Regions from separate parts of the Marinomonas sp. S3726 genome, predicted to be linked through region 2. Evidence: predicted binding sites of a transcription regulator. Region 2 holds the regulator's gene; the other holds the start of a gene.

Region 1 (7,659 bases), on a different contig from region 2:
AAGTTTTACTGGCACAGAAATGGATTATGCGGTTGAAGTTGTTGATGCCGTAACAGAGGTTTGGCAACCAACACCTGAAAATAAAATCATTATTAACCTTCCTGCTACAGTAGAAGTCTCTACGCCTAATCGTTACGCAGATCAAATCGAATGGTTCTGCCGTAATGTTGCGAAGCGTGATTGTATGTATGTCAGCTTGCACACACATAATGACCGTGGTTGTGGCGTTGCCGCTGCCGAGCTTGGCATGATGGCGGGTGCTGACCGTATTGAAGGTACATTATTAGGTAATGGTGAGCGTACTGGTAATATGGATGTTGTTACCATGGCAATGAATATGTATAGCCAAGGTGTTGATCCAGAACTTCAACTTGGTGATATGGACCGTATAGTAAGCGTTGTTAAAGCAGTTACAAACTTACCAGTTCACCCAAGACACGCTTACGCAGGCGAATTAGTTTTCACTGCTTTCTCAGGTTCACATCAAGACGCTATCAATAAATGCTTGGCTAACCAAACAGCGGATAAGCCTTGGGATGTTGCCTATCTACCAATCGACCCAAGAGATTTGGGTCGTACATACCAAGAAGTGATTCGTGTAAACAGTCAATCTGGTAAAGGTGGTGTTGCTTACACCCTAGAACAAGAGCATGGTTTAGCCTTGCCTCGTTGGTTGCAGGTTGAGTTCAGCCCTGTTGTTCAAGTTTTTGCAGAGCAAGACGGTGGCGTTGTAAATGGCGATACCATGAAGCAATTGTTTGAAGATACTTATTTAACAGGTAATTCACCTTATAAACTAGGTAAGTATGAACTGCAAAAAGATGGTTTAGATACAGTTCGTGCAGACTTGGCTATTGATGGAGAGATTATCAGTATTCATGGTCAAGGCAATGGTGCCCTATCCGCATTCAGTCAAGCATTGAGTACACACTTCAATCTTAAGTTAGATGTTGTTCAATACCAAGAGCATGCTCTAACTGGTAGCACAGACTCTCAAGCTATCACTTATGTTCAAACTAACATTAATGGTAAACGCTATAACGGTGTCGCGATAGATGAAGATATCGTATCAGCATCAATGCAGGCATTAATTGCGACTGTTAACCAATATACAATTGCCAATTAAGCTCAAAATGTTGCCTAGGCTATCTGTTACTTACATAGACATTTGCCTTTAGGTACAAAGCTTAAAAACTATCACCGGCTCAATCTAAAAGGTTGGGCAGGTAAAAAAAGAATGCTTGGTAGCATAACAAGTTTTTAAGTTTAAACAGGACGTTAAAAACTTCATAAAAAAGGTCGCTCACAAGGCGACCTTTTTTAATTACATCTCATTTTTTATAGACTTAATCTGGTTGTTTTACTTTTCTTAAATAGGGTTTTACCGTTTCCCACCCATTAGGATAAATTTTTGCCGCCTCTTCATTATTTATTGCTGGCACAATGATCACATCTTCACCCTGTTGCCAGTTAACGGGAGTTGCAACTTTATGTTTTGCAGTTAACTGCATTGAGTCTATTACTCTCAAAATTTCGTCAAAGTTACGGCCCGTGGTCATAGGGTAAATCAAGATTAACTTAATGTTTTTATCTGGCCCTACAACATAAACTGCCCGCACAGTGGCATTTGTCATGGCTGTACGACCTTCAGCAGAGCCAGTTTCATCAGCAGGGAACATATTATATAACTTGGCCACACTTAAATCTGTATCTGCGATAACGGGGTATTTGACGCCAGCACCACCAACATCCTCAACATCTTTTAGCCATTTTTCATGGTCTTCTTTTGAGTCGATACTTAGCGCAATAATTTTAGTATTACGTTTGCTAAACTCTTCCTGAATATTTGCCATATAACCAAGCTCTGTCGTACACACAGGTGTAAAGTCCTTAGGGTGTGAAAATAAAACCGCCCACTGATCACCAATCCATTCATGAAAATCTATCATTCCATGGGTTGTATCTACTTTAAAGTTTGGCGCTTGATCGTTAATACGTAATGACATCGTCTTATCCTTGGGTTAGTTAAACTATTATTTTTATTTGTAAGCTCTTAACTATAGACGCTTATTTTAAAAGGCGTCAGCTTTTTTAGGCTGTCATAAACCCTTCTTAGAACTGTCACTTTTTATTCATATTGCCTTTTTAATATACCAATATAATCGAGAGAGTAGGACAGGTTATGAATATTATCAGCCGTACAGATATGCACCTGTTTCATTGGTTGTTTAGAAAAACAAACCATAAGAATTGCACCTTAGTTAGAGCAGTTTCTCACACTGGTGATGGCCACTATTACTTAATATTAGGGATAGTGCTTTGGCTCTTTGAACAAGAAGATGGTGCTATTTTTCTTTACACAGCACTGTTAGCTTATGCGCTAGAGCTTCCCCTGTATCTGGTATTAAAAAAGCTCTTTAAACGGGATAGACCCTGCGACAGTTTAGCTAACCTTAGTGCTCATATTTCACCTTCTGATAAATTTAGCCTGCCATCTGGGCATACTGCAGCGGCCTTTCTGATGGCCTATTTACTGGCACATTATTACCCATCTGTTACCTATTTAGTTTATACCTGGGCCAGTTTGATTGGTTTATCACGTGTATTGCTCGGGGTTCACTACCCTACTGACATTCTCGCTGGAGCCATTCTTGGCTTAAGCATGTCAGCAGCAGGCCTTCACTTATATGTTATCCTGACTTAATGACGGAGTTGTATGAAAATTTTTTATGGTGTTCAAGGTACAGGTAATGGCCACATCAGTCGTGCCAGAGTATTAGCTAAAGCCTTTAACCAAAGAGATGACATAGAAGTCGATTACCTATTTACAGGTCGTGATTCGGATAAATACTTTGATATGCAGGTATTTGGCAATTACCAAACTCGACAAGGTCTAAGTTTTAAGACTGAAAATGGCACCATAGCTAAATGGAAAACCTTACAGTCTTTCAAACCAAACCAATTTTTTAATGACATCAAAGCACTTGATTTAACGGGTTATGATCTCGTCTTAAATGATTTTGAACCTATTAGTGCTTGGGCAGCAAAAAAACAGAAAATCCCTTCAATAGCAATAAGTCACCAAGCTGCCTTTCTTAATCCAATTCCACAAGAGGGTAACTTTTTATATAGTCAATTATTGTTAAAACAATTTGCTCCTTGTGACATTAAGTTAGGTGTACATTATTACCACTTTGGTCACCCTATCATTCCTCCTTTTGTTGATGATCAAGGGAGTGATGAGAGGTCTGAAAAAGATATACTTGTTTATTTCCCATTTGAAAATTTAAAAGAGATCCGCCGACTACTGCTCCCTTTTACAGGCTATCGATTTCATTGTTTTCACCCAGAATTAAAACAAGACTTTGATCAAGGCCATATCCACTGGCGTAAAACCAGTAAAGAAGGCTTTCATGAAAAGCTGGTATCTTGCGGTGGCGTCATTGCAAATGGAGGCTTTGAGCTTTCAAGTGAATGCTTAAAGCTAGGAAAGAAACTCTTGATAAAACCACTGCATGGTCAATTCGAACAATACTCAAATATTGTATCACTGCAAAAAATGGGGCTTTGTCATACTATGCCAACGCTGGATTCAGACTCAGTCAAAGCTTGGTTAACCGAGAATCAGCCTGAAGCAGTTGGGTTTCAATCTGATCCAGCTTTATTAATCGATTGGATAGTAAGCAAAGAGTGGCATAATACGAAAAATATCTGCCAACAGCTTTGGAAAAACGTGCACTTCCCAACTTCAGTCAAAAATAAACTTGGCATTCACGATACTAAAATAACCTAAACAATTATTTTTACATTAAACCTTCTACAGACGGACATATGTATAAAGTGTCTCTAATGACATTCATTATGAGACCTTTTCTTACTTTTAACATATTCCTCTTTGCGAAACACTGTATTAGCAAGAACTACATTTTGTTACCTGAAAATCACAACTCAAATAAAAAATAAAATCACTTTTAATAGGCTTTAAAATCACTAACCCCTTTTATAGTAAGGGCTACAAATAAATTTCTTCCTAAAACCCAACTTAGAAAACACCTTTTATTTGATATTTATCAATAAAAACAATCAGTGAATCCCATTCACATACTTTCAAAAATTAAGGCTAAATATTACATAATTTATCCTAAATGCGGCTAAATACGTACTTTTTAAGTTGCTTATAACTTTTATTATAATTTTAATGAAATCATGTAGATTTAGAAAAATTTATACAATAAAGTATGGCTGCTAGATGAAATAACACTTTTTTTATAGGGTTTTTCCCAGCCAAATCTATAGCAAAAACTCATAGTTAAAACCGTTCAGTGCAAAATAAGTTTAATCTAAGGAAAGCTTAAATTTACTCTCTTTCAGCCATAAAAATTGCAATTAACTTTTTCTAAGGTGAATTAGGTCTATTTATATCTTTCCCTCAAGGATCTATTTAGAGAGAAATATGTTTAGCCATTCTTTAAAAATAAAAATTAGTCTAATCGCAACTGCTGCCGTTCTTTTTACCAGTGTTGTACTCACCTTGTTTTCTACGCAAAAACTTTCAACTGCGATGGAACATAGCATGTACCAACGTATTGGAAGCATCTCCAATACAGTAAGTGATAGTGTTGAAACCTGGATAAACTCCAAGCATCAAATACTTAGCTCTCTTGCTGAGCAACCGTTAGATGAAGGAGTCTTTGTAAAGCAGCTTACAATGGCGATCACGGCGGGTAACTTTTCTTCTATCTATGCAGGTTTAAATGATGGAACTCGAGTTGGAACCAATGGTTTCACAAAGTTCGTCAACAATTATGATCCACGCCAACGCCCTTGGTACAAGAAGGTAACATCTTCTGGTGAAATAGAGCTGATTGGCCCATATAAAGATGTTAATACACAAGAAATGACCTTTACCATTGCTAGACCGATTTACGAGTCAGGCAAGATACAAGGGGTTATGGGTGTCGATTTAAAAATTAAAGATTTATTCTCAGCAATCACCAATGTTGAGACAGGTAAAAATAGCCATATCTTTTTACTTAATGGCGAAGGCCAAGTTATCGCCCACAAACAAAAAGATCTCATTCAAAAAGATGTCGCTGATTTATATCAAGCCTTCTCCAAAGAGAAGTATCAAGCAGCACTTAATGAAAGCGCTTATTTAACTTTGAATAGCCAATCAGGTAATAAGATTCTTCATTTCTTACCGATTAAGGATTCTTCATGGGTACTTGGTGTAGAAGCAGATCAAGCAACAGAACTCGCTGAGTATTGGGAAACATTTTATACCCTAATGCTAATTAGTATTGGCTTTACGTTAATTGCTGTCTTTATGGTTAATTGGTTAGTCAATATTCTATTTAGAGATCTATTCTCTCTACGCAAAGCGTTAAATGATATTGCTAATGGTGATGGAGATTTAACACGAAGAATTAATATAAAAAGCCGTGATGAAGTTGGTCTAGTTGCTAACGACTTTAACCGTTTTACTGATAATGTTCACCAGATCATTCAACACTTAGGCGAAGTATCTAAAGGGGTTGCAGGACAAGCAGATTCACTTTCCCACTCAGTTATTGAAAACCGTCAGCATATTCAACAGCAGATGCAAAATACCCATGAGGCTTCTAATGCTGCTGAAACGCTTAATGAGTCGACCAACCTAATTAGTAACAATGTCGAGACAACCACTCAGCAAATCTCTAGTACTTTACGTCTAAGTGAGGAAGGGATTGTGCAAATGAAGTCTAGTCAACAGTCTATAAACTACCTCGCAAATAAACTAACCGATGCCAACGAAGTTGTGACTGAACTTAATACTCAAGCACAAAGTATAGCGGGTATCGTTTCAACCATTGATGATATCGCCGAACAGACCAATTTATTGGCACTTAACGCTGCTATAGAAGCTGCTAGAGCGGGTGAAGCTGGCCGAGGTTTTGCTGTCGTTGCAGACGAAGTACGTAGCCTATCAAGTCGAACAAGTGATTCGACAACAGAAATTCAAACTATGATTGCCAATGTGCAACAATCCTCTATGAAAGCGGCAGAGCTCATGCGCGACAGTGCTGAACTTGCGACAGGTAGTGTGAGTGAGGCGGATCAAGCTCAGAAAATGATTGATGGCATTATGATATCTGTACAAGAAATTGAACAGATGACACAAAAAATATCGCTTGCGACTCAAGATCAAGTCCGAGTCCGTGATGACATTAGTACTCGTACAACCAATATCAGAGACTTAGCCGATAAACTGTCAGATGAAGCAGTATCAACCGAAAGCCAAGTAGATGAATTAAATCGTTTATCATCAAACTTACAACAAGAAACCAGTAAATTTGTTGTATAAATTGATGTCAAAAAAAGGGAATAGACATTTGCTCTATTCCCTTTTTATTTAATTACAGTCGATTTACCTTAATCAGTAGCGTTCAACCATACATCAGTAGCTTGAGCGGCTTTCTTTTTACGTTTTTTCTTCCCCGTTCCTTCTGGCTTAGCCATTGGTTTATCAAGCTTAGGAATAAGACTTTGGTCCACTTCAAAACCTTCCACTTCTTCCCTTTCTAAACGGATTTTGTTCTTTTTCTCTATCACTTTAAAGTGGTGATAGTCTTCATGATCAATTAAAGATAAAGCTAAACCGACTTCACCCGCACGACCACTCCGACCAATACGATGCATATAGTCAGAGGGGCTTCTAGGTAAGTCATAATTGATAACCACTGGAAGCTTTTCAATATCGAGTCCACGGGCAGCAATATCGGTTGCAATTAAGACATCTATTTCACCTGCTTTAAAGGCATCCAGCACTTTATTACGAGCGCCCTGCCCCTTGTCGCCATGGAAAACATCAACATAAATACCACGTTTTGAAAGTTTGTCAGCAAGGTGCTCACAAGCATTTTTTGCATTGACAAAAATAAGTACCTGCTGCCATTGATGCTCTTTAATCAAATGAGCGAGTAATGCTGTTTTTTGTCCTTGATTAACGCTAAACACACGTTGTACTAGTGAACTTGCATCTGCACTCTGTAATTGAATCTCAATAGGGTCTGTGAGTAGTGTTTGGGTTAATGTTTTAACTTGATCTGGAAAAGTTGCTGAAAACAATAAGGTTTGCCTTGATTTAGGCAAAAGCGCTAACACTTCATTGATTTCATCTGTAAAACCTAAGCTAAGCATGCGATCAGCTTCATCAAGCACTAACGTTGAAACCTTATCCAACTTCACTGCATTTGAAGAAATTAAATCTAACAATCGCCCAGGTGTTGCAACTAGAATATCCGCACCACCTCGTAAAGCCAGCATTTGAGGGTTAATAGATACGCCACCAAAAACACAAACAGTCTTAACATCACCATTAAGGTGGCTAGCATAAGACTTAATACTATCCGCAACCTGTTTGGCAAGCTCACGGGTAGGCACTAAGATCAAACTGGTTACAAAGTTTCCCTTATTCGTTTTGCTCTTTGTTATATCTTGTTTTGAACGATAAGTATTTTGCAGCAAAGGCAGAGCAAAACTTGCGGTCTTACCTGAACCTGTATTGGCTCCTGCGATCAAATCTCGTCCTGCAATGATATGAGGAATCGCATCAATTTGGATTGGTGTTGGCTGCTGATAGTCCAATTCAATCAGCCTATCAAGCAAAGGTTGGATAAG
Region 2 (7,659 bases):
ATGAACTTGGCACTTGGTCTTTCTATGGGAAAAGCACTCGCGGTACCAGAGAACGGCCCTCGCCATTATGACAACTATTGGCTAGAAGCCGTTTCCTTCGCTTCACTGATGGAAGCTATGGTCAAAGCTATGCCGGCTAAAAAGCGTCCGAGGCTAGGGCATGCATACCTAGCAGGCTTGCTGCATAACTTTGGTTTGCTCGCTATAGGGGCTGTGTTACCGCCTCATTTTAATATCCTGTCACGCCAACTTGAGATTAACGCTCACCTTCCAACTAACTTGGTTGAAGTACAGTTACTTAAACTCAGCAGAGAGCAAATTGGTGCTTGGTTACTTCGCCACTGGGAATTACCAGCAGGCATCTGTAATGGCATTCGTTATAGTAAAAATTTGGCCTATGATGGAGAAAATGCCATCATAGCGAGAATGTTAAATGTTTGTCATAACCTGTTGAATAAAGAAGATATTTCTCAAGCTAGTCAAGATATGATAGGTCTAGATCAGAAGCAGCTACAAAGCCTTTATCAAGACCTACAAGATAACTCAGAGAATATTAAGTTGATGGTGTCTTTAATTAATGGCAACTAAGCCACTTAGAGCTCAATAGGAAACACTCTTTTCTTCAGTTCGGGTTAAATTTTTAGACTATTAGGACAATATCCTTATTTTGATGTCGATGATTGATCAGCCAAACAGCAACCCAAGATTAAACTTCACAGCGACCAAACAGTTTGATTATGTTTGGTCATCGTTAAGCCATGCTCACAGCAAAAATATTCCTGCCTTTATCTTCCCTTGGCTAGCCGAGCAAGGATCCTTGACCGCTAAGATTCAAACTCTAGGGAAGTTGACAGTTGATGTTATTTCGGACACTTGGGGCCAAACCACCCAAAGAGAAAGAAAAAAGCTTAATTTAAAAGCACGTGAAGCTGCTCGTATTCGTGAGGTAATACTTAATGTAGATGGTCAGGCGATTATCTATGCGCGCTCTATCATCCCTGCAAGGTCATTAAGAGGCCATTGGCGTTACTTGCCCAAGTTAGGCAACAAACCTCTTGGAGGCTTTCTTTATAAGCATAAAGGCCTTACACGAGGAGAGATAGAAGTCTCTCAACTACCAGCAAATTTGTTTTCCCATATAAACGAACCAACTTGGGCTAGACGTTCTGTTTTTTATCAATATGGCCAAGGCATACTGGTCAACGAAGTCTTTTTTCCAGCCATCAAACCCTTCTTAAATTTAAAGGAAGAATAATGAGTAAAGTCATTGCTTTAGCAGAGTTAGCTAGACTAGATAAGCCTATCGGCACCCTCTTACTCTTGTGGCCAACTTTGTGGGCTTTGTGGCTAGCGGCTGATGGCTTTCCTGACTGGCACTTACTTATTATCTTTATTGCTGGGGTATTTTCTATGCGCTCAGCTGGTTGTGTGATTAATGATTATGCCGACCGTAAAGTTGACGGTTTTGTTGAGCGAACCAAAGGTCGCCCATTGCCTTCTGGTAGAGTCAGTGAGAAAGAAGCCCTTGGTTTCTTTGCTTTACTCTGTCTCATCAGCTTTGTTCTTGTCCTTTTTACTGACCTAAAAACGATTCTTTTATCCTTTGTCGGATTAGGGCTTGCGGCATTATATCCTTTCATGAAACGGGTCACCCACTTACCTCAGTTGTTTCTCGGCTTAGCCTTTTCTTGGGCGATTCCTATGGCCTATGTGGCACAAGGCGGTGCTTTAACTGATATCGAACTTTGGATGCTATTTATGGCGAATGTGTTTTGGACAATCGCTTATGACACCTATTACGCCATGGTCGATCGCAACGATGATCTTAAGGTTGGTATCAAGTCCACTGCGATACTGTTTGCTCAATATGACCTTATTATTATTCTCTTGTTACAAGGGCTCACCCTGTCATTATTAGTTTGGGTAGGCGTAATTAGAGAGTTAGGCGCTTTCTTTTTTATAAGTTTATTTGTCTGTGCGGGTCTCTTTTTTCAACAGTTTTGGCAAGCAAGAAAAAGAGAGCGATCTGCTTGTTTTAAATCATTTTTAGATAATAACCGCATAGGATTATGTGTATTTTTAGGTTTTATCGCAGGCTTTTTTGTACACTAAATTAAGTCATCTGTGACATTTTAACTAAACTGTCACAATTGATCGTTTTAATTAAACCGTTCCAGAGAAGAGGATATATCCTGTGACCGGTAAAAAAGTATTAATAATTGACGATGAATCATCAATTCGAGAAATGATTGCCATTGCTCTTGAGATGGCTGGTTATGAATACCTTGAAGCGGATAATAGCCGTACCGCCTACGAGATAATCGTGGACCATAGACCCGATTTGATCCTTGTAGATTGGATGATGCCTGGTGGCAGTGGGATAGAGCTAACACGACGTCTTAAAAAAGACGCTTTAACAGCTGAAATTCCTGTCATCATGCTTACCGCAAAAAGTGAAGAAGACAATAAGATTCAAGGATTAGAAGCTGGTGCTGACGACTACATCACCAAGCCTTTTTCACCACGAGAGTTGGTTGCTCGCCTTAAGGCGGTACTACGTCGTGCTCACCCTCAGGGTGTTGATGAACCGATTGAGGTTGATGGTCTAAAACTTGACCCTCTAAGCCAAAGAGTTTCGATTGGCTCTAAGCCTTTAGAAATGGGCCCAACTGAATATCGTTTATTGAAGTTTTTAATCACTCACCAAGAAAGAGCTTACTCTAGAGCTCAACTGTTAGATCAGGTTTGGGGAGGGAATGTTTACGTTGAAGAAAGAACTGTCGATGTACACATTCGTCGCTTACGTAAGGCGATAGGAGATAGCCATGATTACCTTATTCAAACCGTTAGAGGTACAGGTTATCGATTTTCAAGCAAACGTTTGGCTTAAAACTATATGAAGACAGTTTGGAAAAGCGCCACAGTTAAACTTTTACTTGGTTTTTTCACTTGCCTATTTATTGGCACAATGAGCGAGCAAACTTTCCCTTTACTATTTATATATGCTTTAGGACTTTTAGCTTGGCAATATTACGAACTTTATCGCTTTCATAGCTGGATTCGCCGCTCTGGACGCTCACTACCTCCGGATTCCTCTGGAATTTGGGGGGATGTTTTTGACGCAGTTAACCGACTGCAAAAGAAACAAAGAAAGTCTAAAAAGCGCATGCAGCAAGCACTAGCAAGAATTGAAGATTCAACATCTGCATTACAAGATGGCGTTATCATGGCAGATAACACTGGCAGACTAGAATGGTGGAACACCTCTGCTGGAGATTTACTTGGCTTAGTTAAACCAACAGATAGAAGCCAGCCTCTTACTAATATTGTTCGTACCCCTGAGTTTTTCCGCTATTTTAGCCAAAAGCGATTTGGTGACCCTTTGGTAATCCAATCACCTGCTAAAGAAGGGGCTTTTCTAGAGTTTCAAACCACGCTTTATTCAAAAAATGACCACCTCATTTTTGTTCGTGATGTCACGCGTCTGCACTTGCTTGAGCAAATGCGTAAAGACTTTGTTGCCAATGCCTCACACGAGCTAAAAACGCCTCTCACCGTGATTAAGGGCTATCTGGAAACACTGGATATGTTTAAAGAGTCTTTGCCTGAGCGAATGCAAAAAGGCGTGGTGAATATGAACACTCAGTCTAATCGCATGGAATTACTGATCGAAGACTTACTGTTACTCTCACGTTTAGAAAGTAACCAAAGAGCAGACTCTGACCAATGGCATAATGTCAGTGATCTTATTCAGGTAATTTGTGATTCAGCGAAGGTATTTACCACCAGCGAGCATTTTTTAAGCTGGGATGCAGATGAAGAGAGCGCTATTTTCGGCAGTTACAGTGAACTTTATAGTGCCTTCTCTAATCTCGTTGTGAATGCTTTAAAATACTCACCTGATGGTGGCGAGATAGATATTAGCTGGCAAGTAAATAGAGAAGGTGGTGTTTTCTGCGTACAGGATAATGGCTTAGGGATAGACCCTAGATTTATCCCTCGCTTAACAGAACGTTTCTTTAGAGTAGATAAAGGAAGAGGGTCAGATACAGCTGGTACTGGCTTAGGTCTGTCTATTGTGAAGCATGTCTTGCACCACCACGATAGTAAGTTAGATATTAGTAGCCAGCTTGGTTTTGGCAGTACTTTTTCCTGCCATTTCCCTCGTACACGGGTAAGAGAATCAAGTCCACCAGAATTGGAAACCATAGATCAAGACGCGTCATAAATCTTGTAAGCTAGTCCAAGTAACTTGGGCTAGCTGTTTCTTTATCTAGTCATCTATCAGCCTAACCCTTAAAGCTCAACACCTTGCTACAAGCTTTCAAACAAGGCTTTGATAAAGCTTTCTTTCTCTGCATCCTGATCAATTAACCCTAATGTCACAGTTAAAAAGGATGAGGTTGGTTTTTTTTCAGTGGTTGCCACACCTTGAACATAATAATTCAGGCGGTTTACCTTACCTTTGAACTCTAAATCTAATACGGCTTGATCCAATACGCTTGGAATAACATCATCACTCTTAATCAAAAGACTGGCTTCGGTACAGCTAAACTGAATAACCATGGTTCTAAACTGCTTACCAGCAAAACGTACCATGCTAGGTACTTTAACGTCTTTGGTCGTGACTTTAGGATGCGTAATTTTAGGTTTAGTGACAGTCGCTGCTTTAGGACTTTTCCCACCTAGTAGCACATCTAGAGAACCAGAAGTATGGCTTGTCATACCTTTAGTGCCAGAGCCTGTTGCCGCTTTTGTTAAGCTGTCCAATACTTCTTTTTCAGCACCTGAGCCTCTAGCACCTTTGGCCATCAAGGCACCATCTAAATTATGCTTTTTCGCTGCTGACACTATCTTATTTACCAGTTGCTCACTGGAAAAAGGTTTACCTAGGTAATCTGTCACGCCCGTTTTAACCGCTTCAACCACATGATCTTTATCACCACGACTGGTGATCATGACAAAAGGTACATTTTCCTTTTTATAATTATCTTGCTGGCGGCACCAATCAAGTAACTCAAGCCCTGTCATTTCAGGCATTTCCCAATCACATAAGATCATGTCAAATTTGACCTTATTCATAAGTTGTTGAGCTTTTCGTCCGTTAACGGCTTCTTCCAACTGAGCTGATGGGAAATGTTTTTTTAAGGTGCGACGAATCAAATCTCGAGTAAAAGAAGCATCATCAACAACTAGAATTTTTATAGCCATTTATTTATTTCCAAAATCTTGTGCAAGGCTATCACTCTTTGAATAACTTGCTTTAAATGAATCAAACCAAAGAATGGTAGAGGCCACCACAGCTAACGGGATGACCACAAAATTAACAAACGGGATAGGTAATAGGAGCATTACTATGAAGCCAAAAGACCAGCATAAAACAGGCTTCTGCCTTAAACCTACTCGCATTTCAGCAAAAGATACTCGGTTATTATCAAACGAGTAATCCATATATTGTATTGCCAGTACCCAAGCGCCAAACAAGAGCCATAAGAAAGGCGTAATAATGTTCACTACAGGTATCATAGACAGAATAAACAAAAGTACAAAGCGAGGCAAAAAGTAGAGTATTTTTTGTAATTCTCGCACTATGCTTTGGCTAATCAAAAGGCAAATTTGACGGAAATTTAAATCAGACTCTACCGTCTCTCCCGACAATCTAGCTTCTACCTTTTCAGCCAAGATTCCGTTGAAAGGTGCTGCGATAATATTGACGCCAATGGAAAACGCGTAAAACAAACTAATAGCACTTAATAAGCTAAAACCTAGGTAAAAAAGCCAGCTTAAGAACGAAAGCCAATCTGGAAGCCAACTCATTAAATAAGCGGTTAAATCACCAAAATAGCTAAAAGCGACCATATATAAGAGAGCCATCAGGCCCATATTCGCCAATAAAGGCACCAGAATAAATAGCCTTAATCCAGATGAAAGTAGAATAGGTAACGCTTTAAGGTAAGCCCCTATTACTTGAAAAGGTTGCAATATCACAAATTTGTTCCATCAATTTTCTAGAAAATAGACATTATCATATTTTTATCTAACTTCCCTGTAATTATCACGCTTGCAAACCGATTTAGATGAGCCTATTTATTCGTTTTTTAGATTAAACCTTTATTATGCGTATAGCGTAATGCGGAATTTCGATTGAGCCATTTACCCAATTAGTTAACTATCCAAGACTCAGACATTTGCTGATCTAAAAAAAAGCTAAGTGTCTAAGAGACATTGCACCATTAATAATAAATAACTTAAGTTAACTAAAGGGGCCTTTTATGAACCTGAAAAAAACTCTACTCGCTAGTGCGTTACTTAGCGTAGCCTTCGGAGCAGTACAAACTCAAGCTGCCGATGTTCCTGCTGGCGTTAAGCTAGCCGATGTTCAAGAACTTGTTCGTGGTGGTGGCGCAGAACCTGCAACACTTGATCCACAAAAAGTAGAAGGAACACCAGGCTCTCACCGTACTCGTGAGCTTTTTGAAGGTTTATACAACCTTGATGGCGACGGCAACCTAACGCCAGGTGTTGCTACTAGCTATACAACAAATGCAGACAACACTGTTTATACATTCAACCTACGTAAAGATGCTAAATGGTCTAATGGTGAGCCAGTTACTGCTCATGACTTCGTATTTGGCTTCCAGCGTGCTGTTGACCCAGTGACTGCCTCTGCTTACGCTTGGTATGTTGAAATTCCATCTATTGTTAATGCATCTAAAATTATTAATAGTAAAGCTGATGTGAAAAGCCTAGGTGTTAAAGCTGTAGACGATTACACATTTGAAGTAACACTAGAGCGTCCAGTTCCATACTTCGTAAAAATGACATCACACCAAACTCTTTTCCCTGCACCTCGTAAAACCATCGAGAAATACGGTGATGAGTGGGTAAAACCAGGCAATATGGTTAGTAACGGTGCTTACAAGCTAGATTCTTGGATCGTAAACGAAAAAATGGAAATGGTTCGTAACGATCAATACTGGAATAATGACAAAACCGTTATCAACAAGGTTACTTTCCTACCTTTAGAAAATGACAGTGCTGACCTTAAGCGTTATGAAGCGGGTGAAGTTGATATTACTTGGAACCTACCAAGCGACCACTTCAAGCGTTTGAAGAAAGAATCTCCAAATGAAGTGATCATCACACCTCAATTAGGTACTTACTACTACCAGTTCAACACTCAGGTTGAACCTTATAACAACCCAGCAGTACGTAAAGCGCTTTCTTTCGCGATCAACCGTGACGTAATCACTAAATACGTAACAGGTGTTGGTGAGCAACCTGCTTACTCTTTCACACCTTCTATCGTAAACGGTTTTGATCCAGAAACACCTGCTTATGCAACCATGACTCAAAAAGAGCGTGAAGCTGAAGCGAAAAAACTACTTCAATCAGCAGGTTATGACAAAAATAACCCTCTGACTTTTAACCTTCTTTACAACACAAACGATGGCCACAAACGTATTGCGATTGCGATTGCCTCTATGTGGAAGAAGACTTTGGGTGTAGAAGTAACGCTTGAAAACCAAGAGTGGAAAACTTACCTAGAAACGAAAAAAGCAGGTGACTTCCAAGTTGCTCGTGCCGGTTGGATCGGTGATTACAATGAAGCATCTACTATGCTTGATTTGTTAACTTCGACTCATGGTAACAACGATG

The links. The regulator PhoB, encoded in region 2, activates phosphate uptake and scavenging genes when phosphate is short. The targets are predictions, from matches to a motif close to TGTCATANNNNTGTCANA.
Region 1: TW85_RS12005 (phosphatase PAP2 family protein) is a predicted target of PhoB. The motif match lies at 2,098-2,115, and genes of this name have one in related genera.

What each region holds. Positions count from the first base shown of each region.
Region 1 covers NZ_JXYC01000012.1:310,068-317,726, reverse strand. Annotated here, with positions in the region: gene leuA (2-isopropylmalate synthase) at 1-1,126, shown strand, start outside; gene TW85_RS12010 (peroxiredoxin) at 1,347-2,006, opposite strand; gene TW85_RS12005 (phosphatase PAP2 family protein) at 2,183-2,704, shown strand; gene TW85_RS12000 (MJ1255/VC2487 family glycosyltransferase) at 2,717-3,793, shown strand; gene TW85_RS11995 (methyl-accepting chemotaxis protein) at 4,454-6,343, shown strand; gene TW85_RS11990 (DEAD/DEAH box helicase) at 6,412-7,659, opposite strand, start outside.
Region 2 covers NZ_JXYC01000004.1:142,584-150,242, forward strand. Annotated here, with positions in the region: gene TW85_RS01820 (HDOD domain-containing protein) at 1-588, shown strand, start outside; gene TW85_RS01825 (chorismate lyase) at 671-1,255, shown strand; gene ubiA (4-hydroxybenzoate octaprenyltransferase) at 1,255-2,112, shown strand; gene phoB (phosphate regulon transcriptional regulator PhoB) at 2,195-2,890, shown strand; gene phoR (phosphate regulon sensor histidine kinase PhoR) at 2,897-4,228, shown strand; gene TW85_RS01845 (response regulator) at 4,315-5,211, opposite strand; gene cysZ (sulfate transporter CysZ) at 5,212-5,988, opposite strand; gene TW85_RS01855 (ABC transporter substrate-binding protein) at 6,273-7,659, shown strand, end outside.